Regions from separate parts of the Ensifer adhaerens genome, predicted to be linked through region 2. Evidence: riboswitches for the same ligand, from Rfam matches in the RefSeq annotation. Region 2 holds a riboswitch; the other holds the start of a gene.

Region 1 (14,509 bases), 1.4 Mb from region 2:
GCACCGACCTGCTCCGGCAAGAGCTGCTCGCTGCGGTCGGCAAGCCAGCTCTTGGCAAGCAGTGTGCTCCACTGCTCCTGCCAGGCGGCCATTTCGGTTTCAGCAAGATCCAGGGTCGAGCGTCGGCCTTCGAGAACCGCAGCGCTGCGCTTTGCCGCCTCGCGGGCCGCATTGCGAGCGGCAGCCACGGTCTGCGCCTGCGATACGATGCGCTCCGCGATCAAAAGGAGATCGTCGAGCCGCTCCGACAGCCCTTCTTCAATGCCGATGCCGGCGAGTTCTTCACCGAGCCCGCGAACCGCCTCGGCCTCCTCCGCATGAGCGCGCTCGAATTCCAGACGGACAGCGCGTAGCTGCGCGCGCAGTTCGAGCGCCGAGCCCCTGATGGCGAGCCAGGCTTCCAGTTGCGGCAAGCGCGTGACGCTGGGTAAGCCGCACGACGTCGCGAGGGCTTCCAGAGACTTTGCCTGGGCCGCCATCTCCTCGCGGCATCGCTGCTGCTGCTCACGCAGGGCCGCAAGGCGGGCACGTCGCTCGGTTATCGCAAGCGACAGGCCGCGCAAATCCGCAAGCCGAGCCGTCTCTGTGAGACGCAGCGCCGTAACCTCGTCATCTCTGCCCATAGCCTCTTCGAAAGCGACCGCCGTTTCCAGAAGGAGCTGGCTCTTGTGCCGTTCCCAGGCCTCGTCACGACGGAGGCGTAGTGCCGCGGCAGAACCGTCGTCCAGCGCCCCGCCAACGCCAGACAGCGCGGCCAGCCGCGCCTCCTCGCCCGCAAGCAGTTCCTGCTCGCCGGCGACGCGATCGGAAAGGCGCGCTTGCCGCTCTTCCAATGAAGCCACGACCTTGCGCAACGCCTCAAGTGCTCCGGGTGCGGGAACGCCGAGTGCCAACAGATCGTCGGCGCTGCCAGCGAAAGGCCTCAGCTGCAGCAGTTTGTCGGCAAGTTCCGCTTCAAGACGATCCAGAGATTGCGCGGCGGCCTGCTTCCGCAGCAGGCAGTCGCTGCGGCGCAGCAGCGCCAGACGGCCGGAAAGACCGGAGGTATCCGCGGCTCCCCCCTCTCCCTCGATCCGGGCCAGTTCGCGTTCAGCGGCGCGACATTCTTCGGCGGCAGCTTGCACTTCGTGACGTGCCGCATTGCAACGTTCGACAAGAGCAGAATGACGGCGCGCGAGATCTTGAAGCCGCGCGCCGATCCCAGCCGGCAACAGCAGATCGGCGGGGTCCCGGTCAGCCGGCTCTCCGAGCCGCAGCAGGCAGCCGACGATCTCCGTCGACGTCCGCGTCAATTCTTCCAGTCGCGACGGCATATCGCGCGCGGCAGTGACATAGCGCGCATCGAGCGCGGTCTCCTGCAGCGCCGTCAGCCGCTCAGCCAGGCACAGCCCTTCCTTATCGAGCGGGAATTCTTCCAGAGCGTCGCGGCGACGCTGAATCTCGCTTTCGTTCTGGCGGAGCCGGACTTCGATCTCCGCCTCCTGGCGGCGAAGTGCCGGCAGCTCGGTAACCCACTCGGCCGGCGGGACCGGCAGCACTGGAGCACTTGCCAGCTCCTGGCGAAGTACGCGCAGCCGGCCAAAGTGCGGCAGCGCTTCAATCTCGGCATTAAGGCGAGCGCGCGCGACCCGCAGTTCGGCACGGCGTGTGATCGCCGCCTCGTGGCGGTCGCGGGCTTGCGCCAGGGTCTTGCGCAGGGCCGCGTATTCGCGGGCATTGATATCGAGAGTGTTTCGCTCCGTCCTCAGGGCATCAAGCTGCGCCTTCAGCTCCGCAAGCTGATGCTTGCGCGCCTGCGGCCGATAGAAGGCGTCGGCCTGGCCGCGCAGGGCCGCAAGGATCGCCGTACTGTCCGGCAGGCCGGAGCTTGCGGAAAACAACAGCGAACCGAGTTCTCCCTCGCTCTTCAGGATCGCCTCCCCGCCCTTCTCAATGCTCTCATCGTCGAGCGAAAACATCGTCTGGTAGGTGTCGCGGTCGATGGCGCCCAATGCTCCGGAGAAGAGATTGTCGGGCAGCGGCTGATCATCTGCGCTGACCAGCGAGTTCGTCTTGCGTTTGAGCCGGAACACACGATGCGTCCGACCCGCCGCCTCGATGGTGCCGCCGACCCGCATCGTCGGATAGGGATGCAGGAAGCCGTAAGGGCTCGAATGCTCGATCCCGAAGAGCAGATCGAGGAAGCCCGAAAACATCGTTGATTTGCCGGCCTCGTTGGGCCCGTAGACGATGTGCAGGTCGGGCACACCGGCGACGCTCTCACCAAAGTCGAGCCGGCGATCGGTGAATTTGCCGTAGCGAACGAGATCGAGCGCGGTGAGCCGCATCAGTGCTGCCCCTCGCCTGCACCGCCGCCGTGAAGATGGGCAAGTACCTCCGTGCCTCCCGAAGCGCTGGCCTCGAAGGCGAGCCGCTCGATGGCGTCTTCATCGGGCGCCAACACTTGGCGCAGCTCAGGGGGCAGTTGTTGCAGCAGATCTTCCACCGCTGCCCGGACCTCCTGGCGAAATCCGTGGGCGGGCAGCACATCTGCCTCTACGAGGGCGACCAGCTCATCGACGGGGTCGAGCATCGCCCCCGTCTTTTCCACCATGGGGTTGCTGCAGGCGAGATCCAGCTTTTCGATCCAGCAAACGACGATGCCGGCTGCAATGTTGTCGATCTCGGCGCGCAGCAAATCCGCGTCGCGGCGAAGGCGCCAGGCAAGCGACGTAGCCCCGGTAAGCGTTACACGCAGGATGACGTTTTCCGCCAGCGTATCTGTCGAGACCCGCACAAGCGCCTGTTTGACCGCATCGAGCACATCGCGCCACTCGGAGAGGCCGGAGATATCGACGGACAGGCGCTCGAAACTGGCGATGCCGATCGGCAGCTCGGCAATCTCGGCCCGACCGTCATCATCGAACGCCACCAGCGTCACGCTCTTCACGCCGGCTTCGTTGACATCACGGCCCTGCGGTATGCCGGGCATGACGACGAAGGGCGCCGTCGCGTGTATCTGGCGCTGATGGATATGGCCAAGCGCCCAGTAGTCAAAACCATGTGCCACGAGGTCACCGGTGCTGCACGGAGCGTAGGGATCATGACCAGAGGCGCCGGCAAGGCTCGTGTGCAACATGCCGATGTTGAGCGCACCTGGTGTGGGCGGTTGAAAGGCCGGCAACAGGCTTTCCGGGGCGTGCGGGCTGGCGAAGCTCACCCCGTGTACATAGACATCGCGCCCACTTGCCAAGGTCTTTGCAAGAACGGCCTTCGATCGGCCTTTGAACACATGCGCCGAAGGCGGCAGGGTGAGCTCGTTGGTCACCTGCGATTGGGCATCGTGGTTGCCACGAATGATGAAGGTCCGAATCCCCGTCTCGTCCAGCCGGCGCAATTCCCGCCCAAGAAACAGCGCTGTGTTCATCGACGTCTGGCTGCCGTCATAAAGATCGCCTGCAATCAGCAGCGCATCGACTTTCTCGGCGATGCAGAGATCGACGATCTTGACGAAGGCGCGCCTGGACGCCCCCCGCACGATCTCGGCAAGATCGGCATTTCTGAGGGCGAGGCTGCGGAGAGGCGAATCGAGATGAAGATCTGCGGTATGGACGAAGCGGAAGGGCATGGCCGACCATGGCCCGGCAGGCTGGCGCCCGTCAATCAGTGTCGGCCCTTCATCCACGTGGGAGATTGGCCCGCACTCGACGCGCAAATTTCAGACCGCCTAAGTAAAACCAAGACTAATACAGAACATCCCCGTGGCGATTGCCGAATGCGAACGATCAACAGCAGCCCCAGAGTACCTGCAAATATCAGATTATACTCACTTTAATCGATTAGGGCTTTTGTAATATCTTGTTCGCTAGGTTTCCGCCGGCTGCGCTCGAAGCGCATCCAGGCACCGGAATGATTCCTGCTTCGGCATCCGCTCCGTCATGACGATCAAGAGCCGGAACGACTTCATCAAGCACAGCTTTTATGGACGGCCGTCCTTCCGGGGGGAACCTATGTCACGGCTCAAGATTTCACATACGCTCATTGCCCTTTTCCTCGTGGTCGCCGCTATCGTCACGGCGCTGGCCGTCTCCTCGCTCGGCGGCATCAAGATGATGAACGAGCGCAACAACGAGATCGCCACCACCTGGCTGCCGCGCGTCTCGCTTTCCCGCGCGCTCGAAACCCAGCTTTCGGACACGCGCATGGCCTTTGCGCGCCACCTGATCTCGCTGACGCCCTTCGAAAAGAAAGCCGCCGAGAAAGTCATCGGCCAGACCGTCGAAGGCTTCAACAAGCTCGCCGACGACTATGCCGCGCTGATGGTGACGGATGCCGACAAGGCCGCGCTGGAAAAAGTGCGCGGCGCCTACCAGGCCTACCTCTCGATTGCCGACGGCATGGTGAAGCTCTCCAACAATCTCGAGAACATGAAGGCGCAGAGCGTCTTCAAGGTCGAGATGCGGGAGACCGAGCAGAAGGTCGACGAGGCGATCAAGGAAGTGCGCGCGATCAACCTCGCCGGTGCCGATGCAGCGGTTGCAGCAAGCTCGGCCACGCATGACCAGATCCGCATGATCGAAATGGCGGTCATCGCCGTTGCCGCCATCATCGTGCTCGGTGCCATTCTTTATGCCGTGCGCGGCATTGCCCGCCCGATCCAGATCATCACCCGTTCGATGGCGCGCCTTGCGGAGGGCGACACGGAAAGCAACATCCCCTACGGTGCCCGCAAGGACGAAATCGGCGAGATGGCCCGTGCCGTCGAAGTCTTCCGCCAGGCGGCGATCACCAACCAGCAGCTCGAAGCAGATGCCCAGGCACAGCGCGCCCAGGCTGAGGCCGATCGCCTGCGTCTGACCGAAGAAGCGGAAGTCGCGGCCCAGCGCCGCCTCCAGGAAGCAACGGCGGGTCTCGCCGGCGGTCTGCGCCGTCTTGCCTCCGGCGATCTCGCCTTCCAGCTCAACGAACCCTTCGCACCGGACTTCGAGCAGCTTCGCCACGACCTGAACCAGGCCGTCGCCCAGCTCGCCGATACGCTCGCGGCCGTTTCGGCGAGCTCCGGCAGCATCGACAGCGGTGCGCGCGAAGTCAGCCAGAGCGCTGACGACCTGTCGCGCCGGACCGAGCAGCAGGCCGCCTCGCTGGAAGAGACGGCCGCAGCTCTCGACCAGATCACCGCCAATGTCGGCAACTCCTCGAAGCGCACCCATGAGGCGCGCACGGTGGCCAGCCAGGCCAATGAAAGCGCCCGCAAGTCCGGCGCGATCGTCTCGGGTGCGGTCGATGCCATGGGGCGTATCGAGCATTCATCGAGCCAGATCTCCAACATCATCGGTGTGATCGACGAGATCGCCTTCCAGACCAACCTTCTGGCGCTGAATGCCGGCGTCGAAGCGGCCCGGGCCGGCGATGCCGGCAAGGGCTTTGCCGTCGTCGCCCAGGAAGTGCGCGAGCTTGCCCAGCGCTCGGCCAATGCGGCCAAGGAGATCAAGGACCTGATCCGCAACTCCACCGTCGAAGTCGAAAGCGGCGTCCGGCTCGTGCGCGAAACCGGCGAAGCTCTGCGCACCATCGAAGGCTTCATCGTCACGATCAACCAGCACATGGATGCGATCGCCGTTTCGGCACAGGAACAGTCTGCCGGACTGTCGGAGGTCAATACCGCGGTCAACCAGATGGATCAGGTCACCCAACAGAACGCAGCCATGGTCGAGGAAGCCAATGCCGCAAGCGCCACGCTTGCCCAGGAAGCCGGCCGCCTGCGCGAACTGATCGCTCGCTTCACATTGGAAGAGGCCCAGGCCCACGGCTATGCGCCCTCCACCGGCTCGACACGTCGGGCGGCATAATCCGGCGCGGCTCGCGCGCGTTGCGAGCCGTCCCCGCGGAATTCTCGTTCGACGCTCAAGTCTCCGCGTCGAAGCAGGACCGCTCTAAACGCGAAATTCTTGCGACTTGCAAGTCAAACGGCCGCCGGCAACGGCGGCCGTTTCTTTGTCGGCAAGGTACTTACCGTGAAACGCGGGAGGTTTGTGTCGACAAATGCGGCAATTATAACTATCACTAATGTTACTGCCATTTCACATGGCACCTCATGAAATTTCAACGACGATCATGAAGAAGACATTCGAAGTTTCAGATAGACTGTTCGAGCTTTACCACCGGGTTCACCGGCTGGTGAACGAATCGATGACCGAAGAAGGCGTGTCGCTGGCACGCAGCAAATTCCTCTTCTTTCTCAGCAAGCTCGGCCCCTGCCGCTCGACCGATATCGCCTGTGCGCTGAATTTCGCGCCGCGTACGGTCACCGAGGCCATCGATGGCCTGGAACGTGACCGCCTGGTCATGCGCAAGCCCGACCCCGAAGACCGGCGCGCCAAGATCGTCTCGATTACCGAAACGGGCCGCATCGTGCTCGAAGCCGCCGAGCATCCGCGCAAGCAGTTGCTCGAAGAGATCTTCTCGGCGCTCGACGACGAAGAACTCGACGCGCTCTACGACATTGTCGGCAAGCTGGTCGACAAGACGGACGATATCCGCAAGCGCAAGGACGAAGAGGAAGCGGCGCAGGTCGCCGTCGCCCGCTAATAGCGGCTCCTTCCACCGGATCGCACAATGCCGAAAAATAGAAAGAGGCCGGGACATCATGTCCCGGCCTCTTCCGTTTTTCTCCGGGCGATAACGCTTACATCGCGTTGATGGCGCCAATGGAGAAGAACAGGGTCTCGCCGGAGGAATCGTCGACACCGTCGTTGTCGGTGACGACGTAGCCGTTGCCGGCGGCATCGACGGTGAAGCCTTCGACCTTGTCGACGACATAGCCGTTGAGTGCCTTCAGTTCCGGAATGAGGTCACGAACCTCTTCCTTCTTGACGACGGGCAGATCGCCACCGAGTGCCGCCGGCTTCAGTTCCGTCAGCGCGACGCGGTAGATCTTCTTGAGCTTGGCGGCCTGGCCGATCAGGTTGTCGCGCTCGATGATGTAGACGTAGTCGCCATGGACGGAAATTTCCGACAGGCCAACCCAGCCTTCGCCGGCCTTTTCCAGCGGGTAGCGCACTGCGCCCCATTCTTCGCTCTTCGGATTATAGGAAACGAGTTTGACGAAGCCCTTCTCGTCGTCCTTCCATTCGCGCTGCACGGCCATCCATAGCGTCTGGTCGTCGCCTTCGCCAACAACCGTGATGCCTTCGAAGCCGAAGCGAGTTTCGCCGGCACGCAGGGCCTCAGGCAGGGCGATTTCCTTCTTGATCTCGCCCTTCTTGTTCACGTGGAAGATCGCGTGGCTGTAGAGCTTGTCGGAGTTGCCTTCGGATGCGAGCCAGAAGCCCCCTTCCCCGTCATTGGCAATGCCTTCGATGTCGAGCTTCTGCGCTGGCGCACCATCACGGGTAATGGCGAGCGCTTCGGTGATCAGCGCCGGCTTCTGCGTGGCGTCGATCGTGAAGATCGTCGGCTGCGACGAGTAGACCGAATCGTTGACGGCGCGCAGGAAGCCCGGCTTGTCTGCAACGGCAGCCAGACCGGAAAGTGCGCCGAAGCCGATCGGCAGGCCGTCCTTCTCGGCGGAGCGGATCTGCGGATAGGCAGCCTCGCCTTCACCGCGCTCGTAGATCATGACGTGCGAACGCGCGCCGCCGTCCTCGACGAGATCGAGTTCGTTGGCGGTCGCAAGCAGGTTGCGCGACGGGATCGCGACGGCGCCCTCCGGCGAGATGCCTGATGGCAGGAGCTGCAGCAGCTCAGGCTCCGCACCGGTGTCCTTGTAAACGCCGACGACCGAAGCGCGTTCGGCGAGCAGGAAGAACAGGTTGTCGTCGCCGAACTTCGCTGCTTCCAGCCCCTCGGGTTCGACACCCTTGGCCGACGAGCGCTTTTCCGGGTAGTGACCGATCGCGGCGACGGCGTGCTCGAAGCTGGCGCCCGATTCGTAGAGGACCTTGCCAGTCGTATCGAAGATAGTGAAGCCGCGCGAACCGCCTTCGTAGTCGCCTTCGTTGGCAATGACGATCCGGTTGTCGTCAAGCCACTTCACGGCGTCAGGCTCGCGCTTGCGGCCCGGCTGCTCGTCCTTGAAGGCGATCGCACCGTTGCGCTTGGTGTCGATGTTCTTGAGGTCGACCGTACCGGCGGAGAAATGCGTCTTCACCGTCGCGGTCTTGCCGTCGATGATGATGATATGGTTGTTTTCCTGCAGCGTGAGCGCAATCTCGTCCTTGCTGTTGAAGGAGACGAATTCCGGCTCCGGATCCTCGCCGGCGATTTCGGCAAGACCGGTCAGCGTCACGCGCTTCAGCGAGCCGCAATCGGCCACACCGTCCTTCAGCGACAGGATCACCAGGTCGCCGGCCGGCATCTGCGGGATCTTGCCGTCGTTCAGTTCCTCGTCGCGCTCGTTTTCGATGGCGACGGCCGCAAGCGTGCGGTCCTTGTTGACAGCGACCGAATCCGGCTGACCACCGAGATCACAGGTGCTCTCCACCTTCTTCGATGCCAGGTCGACGATAGCCAGGAGACCGGAAGGCTTGACGAAGCTTTCGCGCGTGTTGACCGCAACGAGCGCCTTACCGCCGGCAACGGTAACGGAGGTCGGCTCACCGTCGAAAGAAATCGTACCGGCGGCCTTCGGTGCGTTGGCATCGGTGATGTCGATCAGGCCGACGCGCTTGCCCGGGCTGTCGGAGTAGATCAGCGTATTTCCGTCTTCGCTGGCGGTGATGATCTCGGCGGACGTCGGCGCCTTGCGCGCGTCACCTTCCGGAAGATTGTCTGCGACAGCAAAGGACGCAATGCGGTTGAAGACGGGCTCGGCCGCCGCGGGAAAAGCCGCGGAAGCGAGGAGGACGGCGGCAAGCGCCGTTACGCGCGATCTAATGGTCATGAAATCCCCCATGGACACTTCTGAAAAACATGGGGTTTCTGCGCGATGGGGATGACAGCCGAATGACAGCCGAACGGTTTTGCACCATTCAGGCGGCCACGGTCTCCCGCTCGCGCCGAATCTCGTTGCGCATGATGAACAGCGACGCGCCGAGGATCAGGATCGCGCCGATCCAGAGATAGCCCGTCGGCGCATAACCAAAGACCAGCCAGCCGGCGAAGACATTGAGCGGCAGCTTCAAATCATCGAAGGGCTGCACATAGGCAGCGTCGGCAACCGTATAGGCAAGCGTCAGCAAGTACTGCGCGAAAACGGTCATGACCCCGGCCAGCAGGAGAAGGCCGAGCGCCGCGCCATCCGGCACCGCAAAACCGGCGGTGAGTGCAATGACGCCATTGATCGGGGTCAGAAGGACAAGCAGCCAGATGGTGATGGTTTCGGGACGCTCGCTGCCTGTCAAGTTCTTGGTGATGAGCGACGAGGCGCCCCAGAGCAGCGCGGAGAGGATCGGCAGAAGTGCTGCCCAGGTGAAGCTGTCCGACCAGGGCTGGAGAATGATCATCGCGCCGGCAAAACCGACCGCCGTTGCGGTCCAGCGCGCCGGCCCGACCCGTTCGCCGAGGAACAGGCGGGCGCCGAGGATGATGAAGAAGGGCGAGGTCATGACCAGAGCAATCGCTTGCCAGATCGGCACATGGGCAAGGCCGGAGACCCAGGCTCCGACGCCGAAGGCGGCAAGCGCCACACGCACCACGTGACGCCAGGGGTAATCGGTGCGCATCGCCGAAAGCCCGACGCGGCGTAGGAACGGCAAAGAAAAGAGGAAGGCGAAGGCATATTGCCAGAAGGCGGTGGCGGCAGCGGGGAAGCCGAGCTTCATCGTCAGCCATTGGGTGACGACATTGAGGCCGGCGAAGGCAATACCGGCCAGCACCATGAAGCCGGCTCCGGCCATGGCGCGCGAGGAGGAGAAACCGAGGGAAGTCTGATTCATGTCATGCATCCTGAACACTGGACAAACACAAATCAGGACGCATGAGCGCACGGCACGACGCCGGGCAACCTCTGCCCTTCGTGCCGACGATCATTCTCTTTCATCCGGACTATGACCGTCGGCTCCGGAATTGCACCGGATCTGCTGACCCCTTCCCCGTTGCAGGGGAAAGGCGCTCGCGGGCTTGAGCCACACCACGTGCGACAGCGACCTTTGCGCATCTTGAAGGATGCGCGGCGCTGTGGAGCCCTTACCGCCGGTGGGGATTTTCACCCCGCCCTGAGAATGGGCAAGCCGTAGAGCAAATGGCGGGAGGCCGCAAGGGCCGCCCCCGAAATGCGAAAGGGTCCGGCTTTCGCCGAACCCTCGAATACCTGGACTGCCGGCCTCGTGTCCGGCCGCCAAGCAAATCTGATCAGCCGTTGACGGCGTCCTTCAGGCCCTTGCCGGCCGTGAACTTCGGCACGTTACGAGCCGGAATGTCAACTTCCGCACCCGTGGACGGGTTGCGGCCCTTCGAGGCTTCGCGGCGCGAAACCGAGAAGTTGCCGAAGCCGACCAGGCGAATGTCGCCGCCGTTCTTCAGCTCGCCCTGGATGGTCTCGAAAACTGCATCAACTGCAGAAGATGCGTCGGTCTTGGAAAGTCCGGCCTTCTCAGCAACGGCAGACACGAGCTCATTTTTGTTCATGTTTCCACCCCTTTCAGATTGGTTCGAAACAACTGTGTTTTAAGCCGCGGCGGCTTGCGCATCGCCCGCGTCTTGCCTTTCCCAATTGCGCCTAATCCCTTGGAATGCAAGGCTTGCAGCGTGCTTTTACAACAAAAAAGACCGGCCAGAGGCCGGTCTTCCCAATTTTTCTGCAAAATGGGCGCCGCGTGAGGTCGCTGCGCCCATTCACTGGCACTTTTTAGTGGGCGATCGAAGAGCCCGCTTCGTCCTGCGAATCAACCGCTGCGACGGTTGCCGGCTCGTTTGCCGGGTCCCATTCGATCGGTTCCGGCATGCGCACCAGAGCGTGTTCAAGCACTTCGCCCATCCGCGAAACCGGGATGATTTCGAGCGCGTTCTTCACGTTGTCCGGGATCTCGGCGAGATCCTTGGCGTTCTCCTCAGGGATGAGCACCTTCTTGATGCCACCCCGGAGAGCCGCCAGGAGCTTCTCCTTGAGGCCACCGATCGGCAGTACGCGGCCGCGCAGCGTGATCTCGCCGGTCATCGCGACATCCTTGGAGATCGGGATGCCGGTCATGATCGACACGATCGTGGTTGCCATGGCGACACCGGCCGACGGACCATCCTTCGGCGTCGCGCCTTCCGGTACGTGCACGTGGATGTCACGCTTGTCGAACAGCGGCGGTTCGATGCCAAAGTCGATTGCGCGCGAACGGACATAGGAGGCCGCCGCGGAAATCGATTCCTTCATCACGTCGCGCAGGTTACCGGTGACGGTCATGCGACCCTTTCCGGGCATCATGACGCCTTCGATCGTCAGCAGCTCGCCGCCGACCTCGGTCCATGCGAGACCGGTGACAACACCGATCTGATCGTCACGTTCGGCTTCGCCGTGGCGGAAGCGCGGAACGCCCAGATAGTCGTTGATGTTGTCCGCGGTCACTTCGACCTTCTTGGCCTTGCCCTTGATGATCTCGGTCACGGCCTTGCGGGCGAGCTTCATCAGCTCGCGTTCGAAGTTACGCACACCGGCTTCGCGGGTGTAGGTCTGGATGACCGCCATCAGCGCACCGTCGGTGACCGAGAACTCCTTCGGCTGCAGCGCGTGGTCGCGGATCGCCTTCGGCAGCAGGTGCCGCTTGGCGATTTCCAGCTTTTCCTCTTCAGTGTAGCCGGCGATGCGGATCACTTCCATGCGGTCCATCAACGGCGCCGGAATATTCAGCGTGTTGGCGGTGGTGATGAACATCACGTTGGACAGGTCGTATTCGACTTCCAGGTAGTGGTCCATGAAGGTCGAGTTCTGTTCCGGATCCAGCACCTCGAGCAGCGCCGACGACGGATCGCCGCGGAAGTCCTGGCCCATCTTGTCGATTTCGTCGAGCAGGAACAGCGGGTTGGACCGCTTCGCCTTCTTCATCGACTGAACGACCTTGCCCGGCATGGAGCCGATATAGGTGCGGCGGTGGCCACGGATTTCGGCTTCGTCACGAACGCCGCCGAGCGCCATGCGCACATATTCGCGGCCGGTCGCCTTGGCGATCGACTTGGCGAGTGAGGTCTTGCCGACGCCCGGAGGGCCGACGAGGCACAGGATCGGGCCCTTGATCTTGGTCGAACGCGCCTGCACAGCAAGATACTCGACGATCCGCTCCTTGACCTTGTCGAGACCAAAGTGATCGACGTTGAGCACTTCCTCGGCATGGTTGAGGTCAGTCTTGATCTTCGACTTCTTGCCCCAGGGCAGCCCGAGCAGCCAATCGAGGTAGTTGCGAACCACGGTGGCTTCCGCGGACATCGGGCTCATCTGGCGCAGCTTCTTCAGCTCCGCGTCAGCCTTTTCGCGCGCTTCCTTGGAAAGCTTCGTCTTGGCGATGCGCTCCTCGATCTCGGCCATCTCGTCGCGGCCATCTTCACCGTCGCCGAGTTCCTTCTGGATCGCCTTCATCTGTTCGTTGAGGTAGTACTCGCGCTGGGTCTTCTCCATCTGGCGCTTGACGCGCGAGCGGATGCGCTTTTCGACCTGCAGGACGGAAATCTCACCTTCCATGAAGCCGAGCGCCTTTTCCAGACGCATCTTCACGCTGGTGGTCTCCAGCATTTCCTGCTTTTCGACGATCTTGATCGACAGGTGCGAAGCGACCGTATCGGCGAGCTTCGAATAGTCTTCGATCTGGCTGGCGACGCCGACGACCTCGGGAGAAATCTTCTTGTTGAGCTTTACGTAGCTTTCGAACTCGGAGACGACCGAGCGGCTAAGCGCCTCGATCTCGACCGGATCTTCTTCCGGCTCGCTCAGCGTATGCGCCGAAGCCTCGTAGAATTCCTCGCGCGGCGTGTAGCCGTCGATCTTGGCGCGCGCACGGCCTTCCACCAGCACCTTGACGGTGCCGTCGGGCAGTTTCAGCAATTGCAGGACATTGGCGACGGTGCCGACTTCATAGATCGCAGAGGGTTCCGGATCGTCGTCGGTGGCATTGATCTGGGTGGCAAGCATGATCTGCTTGTCGGTGCCCATGACTTCCTCAAGCGCACGGATCGACTTTTCACGGCCGACGAAGAGCGGCACGATCATGTGCGGGAAGACTACGATGTCGCGGAGCGGCAGGACCGGGTAGGTCGCGCTTTCAGTCGCCGGTGACGTTTTGTTCGTCATGTCATTTCCTTTCCGTCCCGATTTCGGGCCCGTTCCCGGGAGCCCCGCAGGCACTCCCGGTTGTCATATTTTCCACATGAAAGTGGAGTGCCACCGCGTCCATTTCAAGGCTGGACGCGACACCCACCAACCGTGGCCGGGTCCTTCTGACTACGCATCATTTCTGTTGCGGGCCTTGCGACGGAGAACGAGGCTCAAGGACGCGCAACGACAAAGGTCCTTCATTGAATCGTCACATCATTGCGTTGTTTGAGACACTTTAGCAACAATCGAATTGTGAAATCTGCGCTGCGGCGGCTTTGTCTCAACAGCTAAGTGCGCGAACATGAAAAAGCCCGCACAAGGCGGGCTTCTCAAACGATATTTCGGCGTTATCAGGCCGAAACGTTGGTCTTTTCGTCCGACCGCTCGGAGTAGATGTAGAGCGGCCGCGCCGCGCCCTTGACCACCTCGTCGGAGATGACCACTTCGCGCACGCCTTCGAGCGTCGGCAGCTCGAACATGGTGTCGAGCAGGATCTTTTCCATGATCGAACGGAGACCGCGAGCACCGGTCTTGCGCACGATTGCCCGGCGGGCGATCTCGCGCAGTGCGTCCTCGTGGAAGGTAAGCTCCACGTCTTCCATCTCGAACAGGCGCTGGTACTGCTTGACGAGCGCGTTCTTCGGCTCCGAGAGGATCTGGATCAGCGCGTCCTCGTCGAGGTCTTCCAGCGTCGCAAGGACCGGCAGACGGCCGATGAATTCCGGGATCAGGCCGAACTTGACCAGATCTTCCGGCTCCAATTCACGCAGCACTTCGCCAACGCGACGGTCTTCCGGCGCGCGAACCGTGGCGCCGAAACCGATCGAAGTCTTCTCGCCGCGGGCAGAGATGATCTTGTCGAGGCCGGCGAAGGCGCCACCGCAAATGAAGAGGATATTGGTGGTGTCGACCTGCAGGAATTCCTGCTGCGGATGCTTGCGGCCACCCTGTGGCGGCACAGATGCGACCGTGCCTTCCATGATCTTCAGCAGTGCCTGCTGCACGCCCTCGCCCGAGACGTCGCGGGTTATCGACGGGTTGTCCGACTTGCGCGAAATCTTGTCGACTTCGTCGATGTAGACGATACCGCGCTGTGCGCGCTCGACGTTGTAGTCGGCGGCCTGCAGCAGCTTCAGGATGATGTTCTCGACATCCTCACCGACATAACCGGCTTCAGTCAGCGTCGTGGCGTCAGCCATCGTGAACGGCACGTCGATGATGCGGGCGAGCGTCTGGGCGAGATAGGTCTTGCCGCAGCCCGTCGGGCCGACGAGCATGATGTTGGACTTCGCCAACTCG
Region 2 (14,509 bases):
CAGTACAGCAAGAAGTTCAACGGCTTCTTCGGCATCGTCACCGACGAAGCGCTGCGGTCGCTGCGTGTCGATATCGCCTTTCTTTCCAGTTCTGCCATCGAGGGCACCACGGCCTTTCACCAGGACCAGGAGGTCGTGCAGGCCAAGCGCCTGATGGTGAAGGCTGCCAAGCGCAAATACCTGCTGGTGGATCACGACAAATTCGGGCGCTCGGCGCTCCATTTCCTGACCGGGCTCGATGCCTTCGACGCGGTGCTGACCGGCGCCGAAGTTGCGGCCGAGCATGCCGCACCGCTCGAAGAGGCAGGCATCCGGCTGGTCAGGGTCGACAATCGCAAGGAGAAAGCATGAGCAAGTCAGGCCTCTGGGTCGGCACCAGCTGGAAGATGAACAAGACGCTCGCCGAGGCGATGGCCTTCGCCGACGGTTTGGCGGCTGCCGACGCGACGCGTGACGCGCGCATCCAGCGCTTCGTCATCCCGCCGTTCACGGCTGTGCGCGAGGTCAAGGCGCGACTTTCCGGCACCAGCGTCAAGGTCGGCGCGCAGAACATGCATTGGGACGATGCCGGCGCCTGGACCGGGGAGGTGTCGCCGCTGATGCTTGCGGATTGCAACCTCGACGTGGTCGAGCTCGGCCACAGCGAGCGGCGCGAACATTTCGGTGAGACCGATCGCACCGTCGGCCTGAAGACGGCAGCCGCCGCGCGCCATGGCCTGGTGCCGCTGATCTGCATCGGCGAGACGCTTTCCGAGCGCGAAGCGGGCGAGGCAGATGCTGTGTTGAAGCGCCAGGTCGAGGGCGCGCTGGCACTTCTCGAGGGCGAGGCGAAAAAGGCGACGATCCTGCTTGCCTACGAGCCGGTCTGGGCGATCGGCGTCAACGGCATTCCGGCGACGGCTGATTATGCCGACAAGCGCCACAAGCGCATCGCCGAGGTGGCGGAGGCCGTGCTCGGCAGGCGCGTGCCGGTGCTCTACGGCGGCAGCGTCAATCCCGGCAATTGCGAAGAACTGATCACCCAGGCGCATATCGACGGTCTTTTCATCGGCCGCTCCGCCTGGGACGTCACTGGCTATCTCGACATTCTGCAGCGTGTCGCCAAGGCGATCTGAGCCCTCGGCCGTTGCAGCTCAAGAAGAACGAAAGGAACAATCATGAAGATTGCAATCGGAGCCGACAGCGCCGGCAAGCCCCTGCTGGACGTCATCGCCGCCCATCTCGGCGGCCGCAACGACGTGGAAGTCGTGGATCTCAGCCAGTCCGGCTTCTATGCGGACCTCGCGCAGAACCTGGCGCAGCAGGTCGTCGAGGGCAAGCATGACCGTGGCATCCTGTTCTGCGGCACCGGCATCGGCGTCTGCATCTCCGCCAACAAGGTGCCGGGCATCCGCGCAGCGCTGACGCACGACACCTATTCGGCCGAGCGTGCGGCGAAGTCGAACAATGCCCAGATCATCACCATGGGCGCGCGCGTCATCGGGCCGGAGCTGGCAAAGTCGATCGTCGATACCTGGCTCGCATCCGAGTTCGACCCCAACGGCTCGTCGGCCGGCAATGTCGAGGCGATCAATCGCCTGGATGCCGCCAGAGCCGGATGAGGAAAGGTGCGGGCGGTTTTCCGTCCGAGTCCCACTTCCGATATCAAGGCCTAAACCGATCTCTCGATGCCCGTTGATCCTCCCTCAGGCATCGTGACGACACGCCCGGCAGAGATGCCGGGCGTTTTCGTGTCCGGTCTATCGCTTCGCCTTGACGAGGCTTCTGCAAATATTTGAATATCCTTGCGGATCGTCAATTGAAGGACGTTGCCGCATGAATGAAGCAACCTCGACCGAGCCGCATCAAAGTGCACACCATCATGTGGCGCGCATGAGCGGCCGCGACACGCATGAACATCACCGGACGGCGACGACGCTCGAACTCTTGTTCGACCTGACCTTCGTCATCGCCTTCAGCCTGGCCGCTTCGCAGCTTGCCCATTTTCTCGCCGAGGGGCACACCTTTGCCGGTCTCTTCGGCTTTGCGCTCGCGACCTTTTCCATCTGCTGGGCCTGGATCAATTTCAGCTGGTTTGCCTCCGCCTATGACACGGACGACTGGATTTTCCGCAGCGTCACTATGGTGCAGATGGTCGGCGTGCTGATCCTGGCGATCGGCCTGCCGCCGATGTTCGAGTCGATCGACAAGGGCGAGCACCTCGACAACGGCATCATGGTGCTCGGCTACGTCGTCATGCGCGTCGCGATGCTCTTCCAGTGGCTGCGCGCGAGCCGCCAGGACCCGGCGCGGCGGAATGCCTGCCTCACCTATGTGAAGGCGATCAGCGTCGCCCAGATCGGCTGGATCGTGCTGATCTTCGTCGACTTCTCACTGCTGGTGACCTTCGCCATGGTCGTCGGGCTCACGGCGATCGAGATGCTTGGCCCCTATTTCGCCGAGACGCGGGACGGTGGCACGCCCTGGCATGCGCATCACATCGCCGAGCGCTACGGGCTTCTTGCCATCATCGCGCTCGGGGAAGGGGTTGTCGGCACGGTCGCCTCGATCTCGGCCGTGGTCGAGGGGCAGGGCTGGGATCTCAATGTCGCGCTCGTCTGCCTGGCGGGTACGGGGCTTACCTTCGGCATGTGGTGGATCTATTTCCTGCTGCCGAGTGCCGAAATCCTGCACCACTACCGCCTCAAGCGGGCCTTTGTCTGGGGCTACGGCCACATGCCGATCTTCGCCTCGATCGTCGCGACAGGCGCCGGCCTGCATGTGGCGGCCTACTACATCGAGCACAAGGCGCATATCGGTTCGGTCGCAACGGTGCTGACGGTTGCGGTGCCCGTCGCCTGCTATATCGGGCTGCTCTACGCGATGTACGCCTATCTCATGCAGCAGGCGGACCGCCTGCATCTCTGGCTGCTCGCCGGTACCGCGCTGGTGCTGGCCGCGTCCGTGGTCGCCGCGATCGCCGGGCTCGACATGGCCAAGTGCCTGATCATCCTGATGCTCGCGCCCGTCGTTACCATCGTCGGTTACGAAGTGGCGGGGCATCGCCATCGCATGGCGGCACTGGAGCGCAGCCTGCACAAGGGTGATGCGGTGCCTTGATTTTGCGAGTCGAAACAGCGGGTTATCCGCTGTTTCCGGTGATGTGATTCAGGGGCTTCAGAGGTTGATTCAAAGGCGGCGGCTCGCGCTGCGGAGGGGTGCCCCTCACTCTGACCCTCTCTCCGCAGGCGGGGAGAGGGACGAGAACCCTGGTAAACCGGGAACCTCTGGAAGATGTCGGATAAACGCCGTGCTTGCTAGCACCGGTGCGGTTAGGCAGCAGGGTGCCACGTGTGTCCTTCTCCCCGCGAGCGGGAAGAAGGTGGCGGCAGCAGGATGAGGGGCCATCGCAACCGCATCGTCGCAGTTGCGACCAGCAGGAGGTCAGGCGTTGACCAGCGCCAGCTTGGCGCGGGCGTCGAGGATCTGGGCGCAGGCGTTGGCGGCTTCCGTGCCCTTGGTAACGAAGTGCTCGCGGAAGAAGGCGATCAGCGGCTCGCTTTCCTGGAAATTGTGCGGGGTCAGCACCGCCGAAAGCACCGGCACATCGGTGTCGAGCTGCACCCGCATCATGCCGTCGAGCACGGTGCCGGCGACGAAGTCGTGGCGGTAGATGCCGCCGTCGACGACAAAGGCAGTCCCGAGGATCGCGGCATAGCGGCCGGTCCTCGCCAGCGTCTGCGCATGGAGCGGGATTTCGAGTGCACCGGGAACGTCGAAGATCTTGACATCCGCCGCCGAGCCGCCGAGCTTCGTCCATTGCGCGACGAAGGCATCGACGCAGCGGTCGACGATATCGGCGTGCCAGCGGGCACGGACGATCGCGATCTTGGCGGTGGGGTGGGAAAGAATGGTCATGGTCTCAAGCCTTTCAGGGTTTGGCGTTTTCCAATGATCCCGTCGGGCGAACATGCATGCGCGCAAGGCCCCGTCGCGGGGTCCCACGTTTCTGCTTGCTCTCTTCCATCCGGACTGTGACCGTCGGCTCCGGAATTTGACCGGATCTGCTGACCCCCAGGGTGAAACCCTGAGGCGCTCGCGGGCTTCGGCCTTTCGACCGCTACCGCCGGTGGGGAATTTCACCCCGCCCTGAGAACAACGCGACTATATAGCGCCACCGTGCGCGGTCAAACGCACGGTGCGACGAAAATGCCGGAAATCACGACAGAATTTTCCAGGGTTTGCAGCCATCGGAAGAAATCGTTCCGATGGCTTCAATAGGCTTACTCGCGGATGACGAGCAGGTCCTTGGCGGCGAAGCGCAGCGTGACGTTGTCGCCGGAAACCGGCGGGGCGACGCCCGGATTGTTGAACATGTCGAAGGAGATGACATCACCGCCAACGCGAAGGCGCGTGCGGATGACCGAGCCGAGGAAGCTCGTCGAGACGACTTCGCCGGCAAGCGACGTATCGCCCTTGGCACCTTCGGCGATCGAGCCCGCTTCGGGACGCAGCGCCAGCGAGATGCTGTCGCCGCCCTTCATGCCGGCAATCGGATCCTTCAGCGCCACCTGCTGGTTGCCGATCGTCACCGCACCCGAGGCGGGGTCCGCCACCTTGCCCTCGATGATGCTGAGCGTGCCGACGAAGGACGCGACGAAGCGTGTCGCCGGCGTGTTGTAGATCTCGAAGGGGGTGCCGATCTGGTCTGCGCGGCCGCCGTTCATGACGACGATGCGGTCGGAGATCGACAGGGCTTCTTCCTGGTCATGGGTGACGAAGACGGTGGTGATGCCGAGCTGCTGCTGGATCTGCCGGATTTCTTCGCGCAGCGACACGCGGATCTTGGCATCGAGCGCGGAAAGCGGCTCGTCGAGCAAGAGCACCTGTGGCTTGACCGCAATGGCGCGGGCAAGGGCGACGCGCTGCTGCTGGCCGCCGGAGAGCTGGTAGGGGAAGCGGTCCGCCAGATGATCGAGCTTAATCAGCCCGAGCATCTGCTTCACCCTTGCGTCGATCTGCGACTTTTCGGTGCCGGCGATCTTCAGACCGAAGGCGACATTGTCGTGCACGTTCATGTTGGGGAACAGCGCATAGGCCTGGAACACCATGCCGATGTTGCGCTGGTTTGGCTTCAGCGAATTCTGGTCCTTGCCGTTGATGACGATCTGCCCGCTGGTCGGCGTCTCGAAGCCGGCGATCATGCGCAGAACCGTCGTCTTGCCGCAGCCGGACGGTCCAAGGAACGAGACGAACTCGCCCTTTTCGATGTTCATGTTGAAATCGTGCACGACCTGAACCGGGCCGAAGGACTTCTTGATGCTGGTGAGTGAAAGGAAACTCATGAGTGCGGTCCTCAGGCCTTGGGGGGCGCGCTTCTTTGGAAGCGCGAGACGAGCTGGATGAGGCCGAGGCAGCCCCAGGTGATGCCAAATGCGATAACGGCGAGTGCTGCCGGCTCATAGGCGCGGTTGGCGCCGAGAAGCTGCATGTACGGGCCGAAGGCCGGGCGGTTGAGAAGCGCTGCCATGGTGAACTCGCCGATGACGATGGCGAAGGTCAGGAAGGCGCCCGACAGAACCGCGACGAGCACGTTCGGCAGGATGATCTTTGCCAGGATCGTCGCCCATCCGGCGCCAAGGCTCTGAGCGGCTTCGGTCAAGGTGGCAACGTCGATGGTCCTCAGCCCCGTATCCACGGCGCGGTACATGTAGGGCAAAGCGAGTGTTGCGTAGCCGAACATCAGGAGGATGTTGGTGCCCGTGAGCGAACCCGTCAGCGGCAGCCAACTCGAGGTGTTGTAGAGCCGGATATAGCCAAAGACGATGACGATGGCCGGGATGACCAACGGCAAAAGCGTGATGAACTCGATAACGGGACGCAGGCGCGGCAGCTTGAGGCGGACCCAATAGGCGGTCGGCACGACGAGCAGAACGCCGAAGATGATGGTGAACAGCGCCTGCATCACCGAATAGGTGAAGGTTTCCTGGAAGCGCGGGTCGCTGAAGACCTTGCCATAGGCGTCGAAGGAATATTCGCCGCGGCGCATCTTCAGCGAAAAGTTGGTCATGCCGATGAGCGGTAGGGTGAAATAGAGGAGGCCGAAAACGAGGGCTCCCCAGGCCCAGATCTTCTTCATTTCAGCCACCTTTCGCTGCGGGACCGAAGCCAGATGTAGATCGCGTTGGCGATGCCGGTGACGACGATCATGCCGAAGGCGAGGGCGTAGCCGAGATGCGGATTTCCGAGCACGTCGCCGCGGATCTGCGCAAAGAGCAGGATAGGCACGATGGAGAGCGACGAGCCGGTGAGCGCGATGGCCGTGGCCACGGCGCCGAAGGCATTGGCGAAGAGCAGCGCCAGCGTGCCGAGCAGCGACGGCAGCAGGATCGGGAAGGCGACCATGCGCCAGTATTGCAGGCCGGTGGCGCCGAGAATTTCGGCGGCCTCGCGCCATTCGCGCTTCAGGCCGTCCAGTGCCGGCGTGATGATCAGGATCATCAGCGGGATCTGGAAGAAGAGATAGGTGACCGTCAGCCCCCAGAAGGAGAGAAGGTTGAAGCCGAGCATTCTCAGGTCGAAGCCGAAGTTCGAGCGAAGAAAAACGGTGACGATACCGACCGGGCCGAGGGTCGCGAGAAACGCGAAGGCGAGCGGCACGCCGGCGAAGTTGGAAGCGACGCCGGAAAAGGTCAGGAGCGGTCCGCGGATGCCTTGCGGCAAGCCGCCGAAAACGATGGCGGACGCCATGGCAAAGCCGATCAGGCAGCCGAGGAGCGCCGAGGCGATGCTGATCTTGATGGAGATCCAGTAGGCGGCAAGGATCGAGGGCGTGAACAGGCCCCGGATGTTGTCGAGCGTGAAGCCGCCATCGGGCGTCTGAAACGCGCCGACCACGATCTTCATCGTTGGCAGAAGCAGGAACAGCGTCACGAAGGCGGCAAAGGGCAGGATGCCCAGCCAGTGAAGCGGTAGGCGACGCGCCGGCGGGCTGGCGTCGGGTTTAGCAGATGACATTCCGTTCGCGCCCCTGAAGCCGCGTTATCGACGCGGGCGTTATAGATTGTTGCAAGCGAGAAGCGGGATGCAGACGGAAACCGCACACAGATTCCAGATCTCGCTCCAAAGACTTGAATTTCTTACGAATAACCTATGCGCCCCGGTCGGAAAACCGGCCGGGGCGACATGTCTGTGGAAAGGCTTACTGGACGTTTGCGCCGACGACGGCATCCCAGCCACCGGTGACGGCGGCCTTGTTGGCGTCGACTTCTTCGAGCGTCGGGAAGTAGGCCTTTTCATAGGCTGCTGCCGGCGGCAGGGCGTCGATCAGTTCCTGTGGAACCTTGCCGGCCTTGACCATGGCGTTGAAGCGGGTCGGGTGGCAGAAGCCCTTGAGCCAGCCCAGCTGACCTTCGTCGGAGTACAGGTGCTCCATCCAAAGCTTGGCAGCGTTCGGGTGCGGCGCGTAGGCCGAGATGCCCTGGACGTAGACGCCGGCGAGAACGCCGCTGGCCGGAACGACGACTTCGGTCGGCGGGTTGCCGTTCAGCGTCTTTGCCCAACCGAGTGCGTTGTAGTCCCAGGCGACGACGATCGGGGTCGAGCCCTGGGCGAGCGTGCCGGACTTGCCGATAACCGGAACGAAGTTGCCGTTCTTGTTCAGTTCGGCGAAGTAGCCGAGACCGGCTTCACCGGCTTCCTTGCCCGACTTTGCGCCCTTGGCGAGGCCGGCGGCGAGGACGCCGAGGATCGCCTGGTTCGAGGCGCGCGGGTCGCCGGCGAGAGCGACCTGACCGGCATATTCCGGCTTCAGGAGGTCGGTCCAGTCCTTCGGTACGTTCTGGACGAGGTCCTTGTTCACGAGGAAGGACATCACGCCGTAATAGTCGCCGTACCAGTAACCTTCGGCGTCCTTGACGCTGTCCGGGATCTCGTCCCAGGTGGAGACCTTGTAGGGCTGCAGCAGGCCTTCGGCCTTCATCTGCGGGCCGAAGGCGAGGCCGACGTCGACAACGTCGGGAGCCTGCGGGCCCTTGTTGTCCTTGTTGGCCTTGACGGCTTCGACTTCGTCAGCCGAGCCGGCGTCCGGGTTCAGTTCGTTGACCTGGATTTCCGGATACTTGGCCTTGAAGGAAGCGATGACGTCGCCATAACCGCACCAGTCGTGGGGCAGGGCGACCGTGGTCAGCATGCCTTCCTTCTTGGCAGCTTCGATGAGCTCGGCGCTCGGCTCGGCAGCGGCAATTGCGGTCGTCGCCAGGAAAATGGCGGTGGAGAGCGAAAGCAGGCGTTGGGTTTTTGAAATCACTGGGGTTCTCCTTATGGGTTTAGTCAAATTCGTGGTGTTTCAGTCGATTTCGGCGAAGCTGTTAAAGAGGTGCGATGAAAGTAATGTGACAGTGGTTTTTCCGTTCGCGCCGCCTATGTCGTTGGAAGAACATTTCTTTTTCGATGCTGGCGGCTCACTGTCGCATAACTGTATGAATTTCCGTGAACAGGTCGGCGAGCACTCCTAGACGGGTTTGCGAAAGATGCGGGTGGAATCGAACAGGCCTTCGAGCGTCTTCATTCGGTCCCGGGTCTCCTCCCAGTTCGAACTCTGTACGGCTTCGATCAGGGCTTCGATCAGGAACAGGATCACGACCGAGCTGTCCCAGGCCGACGGCACTTCGATCTGCGAACGGAACACCCGGGAGGCGGACTTGGCGACCGGCGACGTCCAGCGATCGGTGAACAGGATGATCTCGACGCCGCGCTCACGGGCGGACTTGGCGAGCGTCACCATTTCCTGTTCATAGCGGCGAATGTCGAAGAGAATCAGCACGTCGCCCTGGCGCATGTCGAGCACATAGTGCGGCCAGGCGCTGGCATTGGAGGCGATCTCGATCACGCCGGGCCGGATGACCTGGAGGTGCGTGAAAAGATAATCGGCAAGGGCGTGGGTAATGCGGCCGCCGAGCAGGTAGATGCTGCGCTTGCGGTCGGCGATAAGGGCCGCGGCTTCGTCGAAGTCCTGCGGCTCGATCTGCGTCAGCGTTTCACGCAGATTGCTGGTGATCGCATCGGCAAAACGGTTGAGCGTGTGGGTTCCCGGAGCGTTGGCTGCCCAGCGGTCGTGCTTGGTGATCGGATTGGAAATCGTTGCTTCCAATTCCTGGTGCAGCCTTGCCTGAAAATCCGGAAAACCGCGGAAACCGAGCTTCTGTACCATGCGCGCAACGGTCGGTGTCGAAACACCGGCGTTCTCGGCGACGGTGGTGATCGAGCCAAGTCCCGAAACGGGATAGTTGTCGAGAAGTGTCTCCGCCAGTTGCTTCTCCGCGCGGGTCAGCACGGTGAAGTGGGCGTTGATCACATCCGACACCGTTGTGGATGTCGCCTTGCTGCTCAAATTGTCTCCCCTGAACCGATCTAAAGCCGGTTTGTGACAGATTAAACATCGCTGTCACAATTGGAGTCAATCGCAATTTTGAAGAGATCGTTTCAGATTTTGATTGACACTTGCCAATCTCTGAAGAATTCTTTTCATTAACGAACGTCTAACGGGGCAAGAGGGGATGCCGGTGTTGACGCGACTTTTGACAGAAGCAGATGGCGATCCGGTTGCGATCGAAAACGCCTCGGGGAAGGGCGATATCGTGCTCGTCTGCGAGCACGCCTCGCGCCGGGTTCCAGAGCGCCTGGGTACGCTCGGGCTTACGGAGCAGGCGCTTGAAAGCCACATCGCCTGGGACCCGGGCGCGCTGGCCGTCGCCAGGCTTCTCGCCGCCAAGCTCGATGGGGCACTGATCTACCAACGCTTTTCGCGGCTCGCCTATGATTGCAATCGCCCGCCCGAGGCGGAGGCGGCCATGCCGGTCCTCAGCGAAGTTTACGAGATACCGGGAAACCGGACGATGACCGAAGACGAGCGGCAGGCGCGGGTCGACGAGATCTATCGCCCGTTCCACGATTCCGTCGCGCGCTTCGTTTCCGAGCGCAAGGCCGTTGGCAGGCCGCCCGTTGTCGTGACGATGCACAGTTTCACGCCCGTCTACTTCGGCAAGCCCCGGGCGGTCGAGGTCGGTATCCTGCACGACGCGGACAGCCGGCTGGCCGACCATATGCTCGTCGCTGCGACGAAGGGCCAGGTCGCCTTCGATATCCGCCGCAACGAGCCCTATGGCCCGGCTGACGGCGTCACCCATAGCCTGATCGAATACGGCGTCCACAACGGACTGCCGAATGTGATGATCGAGATCCGCAACGATCTCATTCGCAACGAAATCGGCCAAAGGGTCATGGCCGATTATCTGGAAGGATTGCTCCGCAAGGGCGCAGTGGCACTTTCAGCACAATAAAAGACCCTGGGGAGCGGCATGGCCGCGGTCCTGTTCCGGCTCGCCGGGACGGGTGGTTGATGGGACCCAGCCGCAATGGGGCGGCCTGGTCTGAAGAAATCAGGGGAAGAAAAATGTCAGACTACAGTGATTTGGACAAAAAGCAGGACATGAGTGTCTTGCACTCGATGGGCTACGCCCAGGAGCTCGAGCGGCGCATGAGCCAGTTCTCGAACTTCGCGGTGTCGTTCTCGATCATCTGCATTCTTTCTGGCGGCATCAACTCATTGGCCCAGGCAACGGCCGGCGCGGGGGGCGCCGCGATCGGTATCGGCTGGCCGCTCGGCTGCTTCATTTCCTTCGTCTTTGCCGTCGCCATGGCGCAGATCAGTTCGGCCTATCCGACCGCCGGCGGCCTCTATCACTGGGGCTCGATCCTCGGCAACCGCTTCACCGGCTGGCTGACGGCCTGGTTCAACCTGCTCGGCCTCGTCACCGTTCTCGGCGCGATCAACGTCGGCACCTACTACTTCTTCATGGGATCCTTCGGCACGCCCTATTTCGGGCTTGAAGACACGACGCTGACCCGCATCATCTTCCTCGCGATCATCACCGGCGCTCAGGCGCTCGTGAACCACATGGGCATCGGCCTGACCGCGAAGCTCACGGACTTCTCCGGCTATCTGATCTTCGCGACGTCGATTCTCCTCGCTCTCGTCTGCCTCGTCGCTGCCGACAGCTACGACATCGCGCGCCTCTTCACCTTCTCCAACTATTCCGGCGAAGCCGGCGGCAACGTCTGGCCGGAGACCTCGGGCACCTGGGTCTTCCTGCTCGGCCTGCTGCTGCCGATCTACACGATCACCGGCTACGACGCTTCGGCGCACACTTCGGAAGAAACGGTCAAGGCGGCCCATTCGGTGCCGCGCGGCATGGTTTCCTCCGTGCTCTGGTCGGCACTCTTCGGCTACATCATGCTGTGCTCGTTCGTGCTGATGATCCCGAACATGGACGAAGCCGCCAAGCAGGGCTGGAACGTGTTCTTCTGGGCGATGGAAGCTCAGGTCAATCCGATCGTCAAAGACGTCCTCTATCTCGCCATCCTCGTCAGCCAGTGGCTGTGCGGCCTGGCAACGGTCACCTCGGTGTCGCGCATGATCTTCGCGTTTTCGCGTGACGGCGGCCTGCCGGCCTCCAAGGCGCTTGCCAAGGTGAGCCCGACCTACCGCACGCCGGTTGCCGCGATCTGGACCGGCTCGATCCTCGCGGTCCTGTTCGTCTGGGGCTCGTCGCTGGTCTCGATCGGTGAAACGCCGGTCTATACCATCGTCGTATCGTGCACCGTCATCTTCCTGTTCTTCTCCTTCGCGATTCCGATCACGCTCGGCCTGTTCGCCTGGGGAACCTCGAAGTGGGACAAGATGGGCCCGTGGAACCTCGGCGAGAGCATGTTCAAGCTCTTCGCAGTCCTGTCGATCATCGCCATGGTGCTGATCTTCATCCTCGGCGTGCAGCCGCCGAACGACTGGGCGCTCTACATCACCGTGGGCTTCCTGGTGCTGACCGGCGCGGTCTGGTTCGGCTTCGAGAGCCGCCGCTTCCGTGGCCCGCCGATCGGTGACGAAGTGGCACGCCGCCAGGCTGAGATCGCCGCCGCAGAAAAGGCCGTCGGCCAGATCTGATCAACGACAAGAGGGCGGAAGCGCGACCGCGACTTCCGCCTTTTCTTTGGGGCCGGAACGAAATCGAAAGGCAATGTGCGCGGTATCCGGCCCGCATCCCGCGCCAAACAATTCGAGCTGATCACGTTCACGCGGCCAAAAAATATCGTGACCTCAAGGGAACGGCCGCGTGACAAAACATGGGATGGAAGTTGATGAGCTATACGTTTGATGAGTTGAAGGAAGACGTCGCCGCCGGCCGCATCGATACGGTGCTCGCCTGCCAGGTCGACATGCAAGGCCGGCTGATGGGCAAGCGCTTCCACGCGCAGTTCTTCGTCGACGGCGCCTGGAAGGAAACGCATAGCTGCAACTACCTGCTTGCGACCGACATGGAGATGGAGACCGTTCCCGGCTACAAGGCGACGAGCTGGGAAAAGGGCTACGGCGACTATACGATGAAGCCGGACCTTTCGACGCTTCGCCGCATTCCCTGGCTCGAAGGCACGGCGCTGGTGCTCTGCGACATGCTCGACCACCACACCCACGAGGAAGTGCCGCATTCGCCGCGCGCAATCCTGAAGAAGCAGGTGGCCCGGCTCGAGAAGATGGGCCTCAAGGCCTATATGGCGAGCGAGCTCGAGTTCTTCCTCTTCGACCAGTCCTATGACGATGCCCGTCAGTCCGGCTATCGCGACCTGCAGCTCGTCAGCGGCTACAACGAGGACTACCACATCTTCCAGACCACCAAGGAAGAGGATGTGATGCGGGCGATCCGCAACGGTCTCCAGGGCGCCGATATCCCGGTCGAGAATTCGAAGGGCGAAGCATCGGCCGGCCAGGAAGAAATCAACGTGCGCTACGCCGACGCGCTGACGATGGCCGACCGCCATGCGATCATCAAGAACGGCTGCAAGGAAATCGCCTGGTCACGGGGCAAGGCGATCACCTTCCTCGCCAAGTGGAACTATTCGGCGGCCGGCTCGTCCTCGCATATCCATCAATCGCTCTGGAGCCTCGACGGCAAGACCTCGCACTTCTTCGACGAGGGCGGCAAATACGGCATGTCCGAGATGATGCGCCACTATGTGGCGGGGTTGCTCACCCATGCGAGCGAGATCACCTATTTCCTGGCGCCCTACATCAATTCCTACAAGCGCTTCATGGCCGGCACCTTCGCGCCGACCAAGGCGGTCTGGAGCAAGGACAACCGTACGGCCGGCTATCGCCTGTGCGGCGAGGACACCAAGGCGATCCGCATCGAGTGCCGCGTCGGCGGCTCCGATCTCAATCCCTATCTCGCCTTTGCCGCTTTGATCGCGGCGGGCATTTCCGGTATCGAGAACAAACTTGAACTGGAAGCGCCCTTTGTCGGCGACGCCTATGGCGGCAAGGACGTGCGCGAAATCCCGCGCACGCTGCGCGATGCCACTTCGGCGCTGAGCGAATCCAAGATGCTGCGCGCTGCCTTCGGTGACGAAGTCATCGAGCACTACGCGCGGGCCGGACGCTGGGAACAGGAAGAATACGACCGTCGCGTGACCGACTGGGAAGTCGCGCGCGGCTTCGAACGGGCCTGATGGAAGGTTCTGATCTTCAAACCGGTGGCCGCTCCTGGAAGGGAGCGGCCACCGCACCATTCGCAATGAAAGCAGGAAAACGATCATGAGCATGATCAAGTGCATTTCGCCGGTGAACGGCGAGGTCTACGCAGAACGCCCGGCGATGCCGCTGGAGCTGGCAACACAGGTGGTCTCCCGCGCCCGTCAGGCTCAGAAGGCCTGGGCGCGCCGGCCGCTCGACGAGCGCGTCAACCTGGTGCTGGCCGGCGTCGCCCGGTTGAACGAGATGGTCGACGAAGTCGTGCCGGAGCTTGCCTGGCAGATGGGCCGGCCGGTGCGCTACGGCGGCGAGTTCAAGGGCTTCAACGAGCGCTCGAACTATGTCGCCACGATTGCTGCCGATGCACTGAAGCCGCTGGTGATCGAGGAAAGCGACCGCTTCGAGCGCCGCATCGCCCGCGAGCCGCATGGCGTCGTCTTCGTCGTGGCGCCGTGGAACTACCCCTACATGACCGCGATCAACACGGTCGCGCCGGCGCTGATGGCCGGTAACACCGTCATCATCAAGCATGCGAGCCAGACGATCCTCGTCGGCGAGCGCATGGTGCGCGCCTTCGTCGAAGCCGGTGTTCCCGCCGACGTCTTCCAGAACATCTTCCTCGACCATGAGACGACGGCAGCGCTGATTGCCGCCAAGAGCTTCGACTTCGTCAACTTCACCGGCTCGGTCGAAGGCGGACGCTCGATCGAACGGGCTGCCGCCGGCACCTTCACCGGTCTCGGCCTCGAACTCGGCGGCAAGGATCCGGGCTACGTCATGGAGGACGCCGACCTCGACGCGGCGGTCGACACGCTGATGGACGGCGCCACCTACAATTCCGGCCAGTGCTGCTGCGGCATCGAGCGCATCTACGTGCACGAGTCTCTCTATGACGCCTTCGTCGAGAAGTCCGTCGCCTGGGTTTCGAACTACAAGCTCGGCAATCCG

What was found. A riboswitch is a leader RNA that binds a small molecule or an ion and turns the genes downstream of it on or off. The one in region 2 is predicted to bind FMN.
Region 1: another riboswitch for FMN. It lies ahead of LAC81_RS05005 (DMT family transporter); the one in region 2 lies ahead of LAC81_RS12120 (6,7-dimethyl-8-ribityllumazine synthase).

Annotation. Positions count from the first base shown of each region.
Region 1 covers NZ_CP083349.1:1,025,646-1,040,154, reverse strand. The annotation lists gene LAC81_RS05030 (ATP-binding protein) at 1-2,327, opposite strand, end outside; gene LAC81_RS05025 (metallophosphoesterase family protein) at 2,327-3,607, opposite strand; gene LAC81_RS05020 (methyl-accepting chemotaxis protein) at 3,990-5,828, shown strand; gene LAC81_RS05015 (MarR family winged helix-turn-helix transcriptional regulator) at 6,094-6,567, shown strand; gene LAC81_RS05010 (esterase-like activity of phytase family protein) at 6,665-8,872, opposite strand; gene LAC81_RS05005 (DMT family transporter) at 8,949-9,863, opposite strand; FMN riboswitch at 9,943-10,145, opposite strand; gene hupB (DNA-binding protein HupB) at 10,270-10,545, opposite strand; gene lon (endopeptidase La) at 10,766-13,186, opposite strand; gene clpX (ATP-dependent Clp protease ATP-binding subunit ClpX) at 13,561-14,509, opposite strand, start outside.
Region 2 covers NZ_CP083349.1:2,453,996-2,468,504, reverse strand. The annotation lists gene LAC81_RS12140 (DeoR/GlpR family DNA-binding transcription regulator) at 1-351, shown strand, start outside; gene LAC81_RS12135 (triose-phosphate isomerase) at 348-1,115, shown strand; gene LAC81_RS12130 (RpiB/LacA/LacB family sugar-phosphate isomerase) at 1,158-1,601, shown strand; gene LAC81_RS12125 (low temperature requirement protein A) at 1,816-3,099, shown strand; gene LAC81_RS12120 (6,7-dimethyl-8-ribityllumazine synthase) at 3,424-3,897, opposite strand; FMN riboswitch at 3,991-4,140, opposite strand; gene LAC81_RS12115 (ABC transporter ATP-binding protein) at 4,263-5,324, opposite strand; gene LAC81_RS12110 (ABC transporter permease) at 5,336-6,118, opposite strand; gene LAC81_RS12105 (ABC transporter permease) at 6,115-6,996, opposite strand; gene LAC81_RS12100 (ABC transporter substrate-binding protein) at 7,181-8,287, opposite strand; gene LAC81_RS12095 (MurR/RpiR family transcriptional regulator) at 8,492-9,370, opposite strand; gene LAC81_RS12090 (N-formylglutamate amidohydrolase) at 9,546-10,319, shown strand; gene LAC81_RS12085 (amino acid permease) at 10,433-11,980, shown strand; gene LAC81_RS12080 (glutamine synthetase family protein) at 12,175-13,539, shown strand; gene LAC81_RS12075 (aldehyde dehydrogenase family protein) at 13,625-14,509, shown strand, end outside.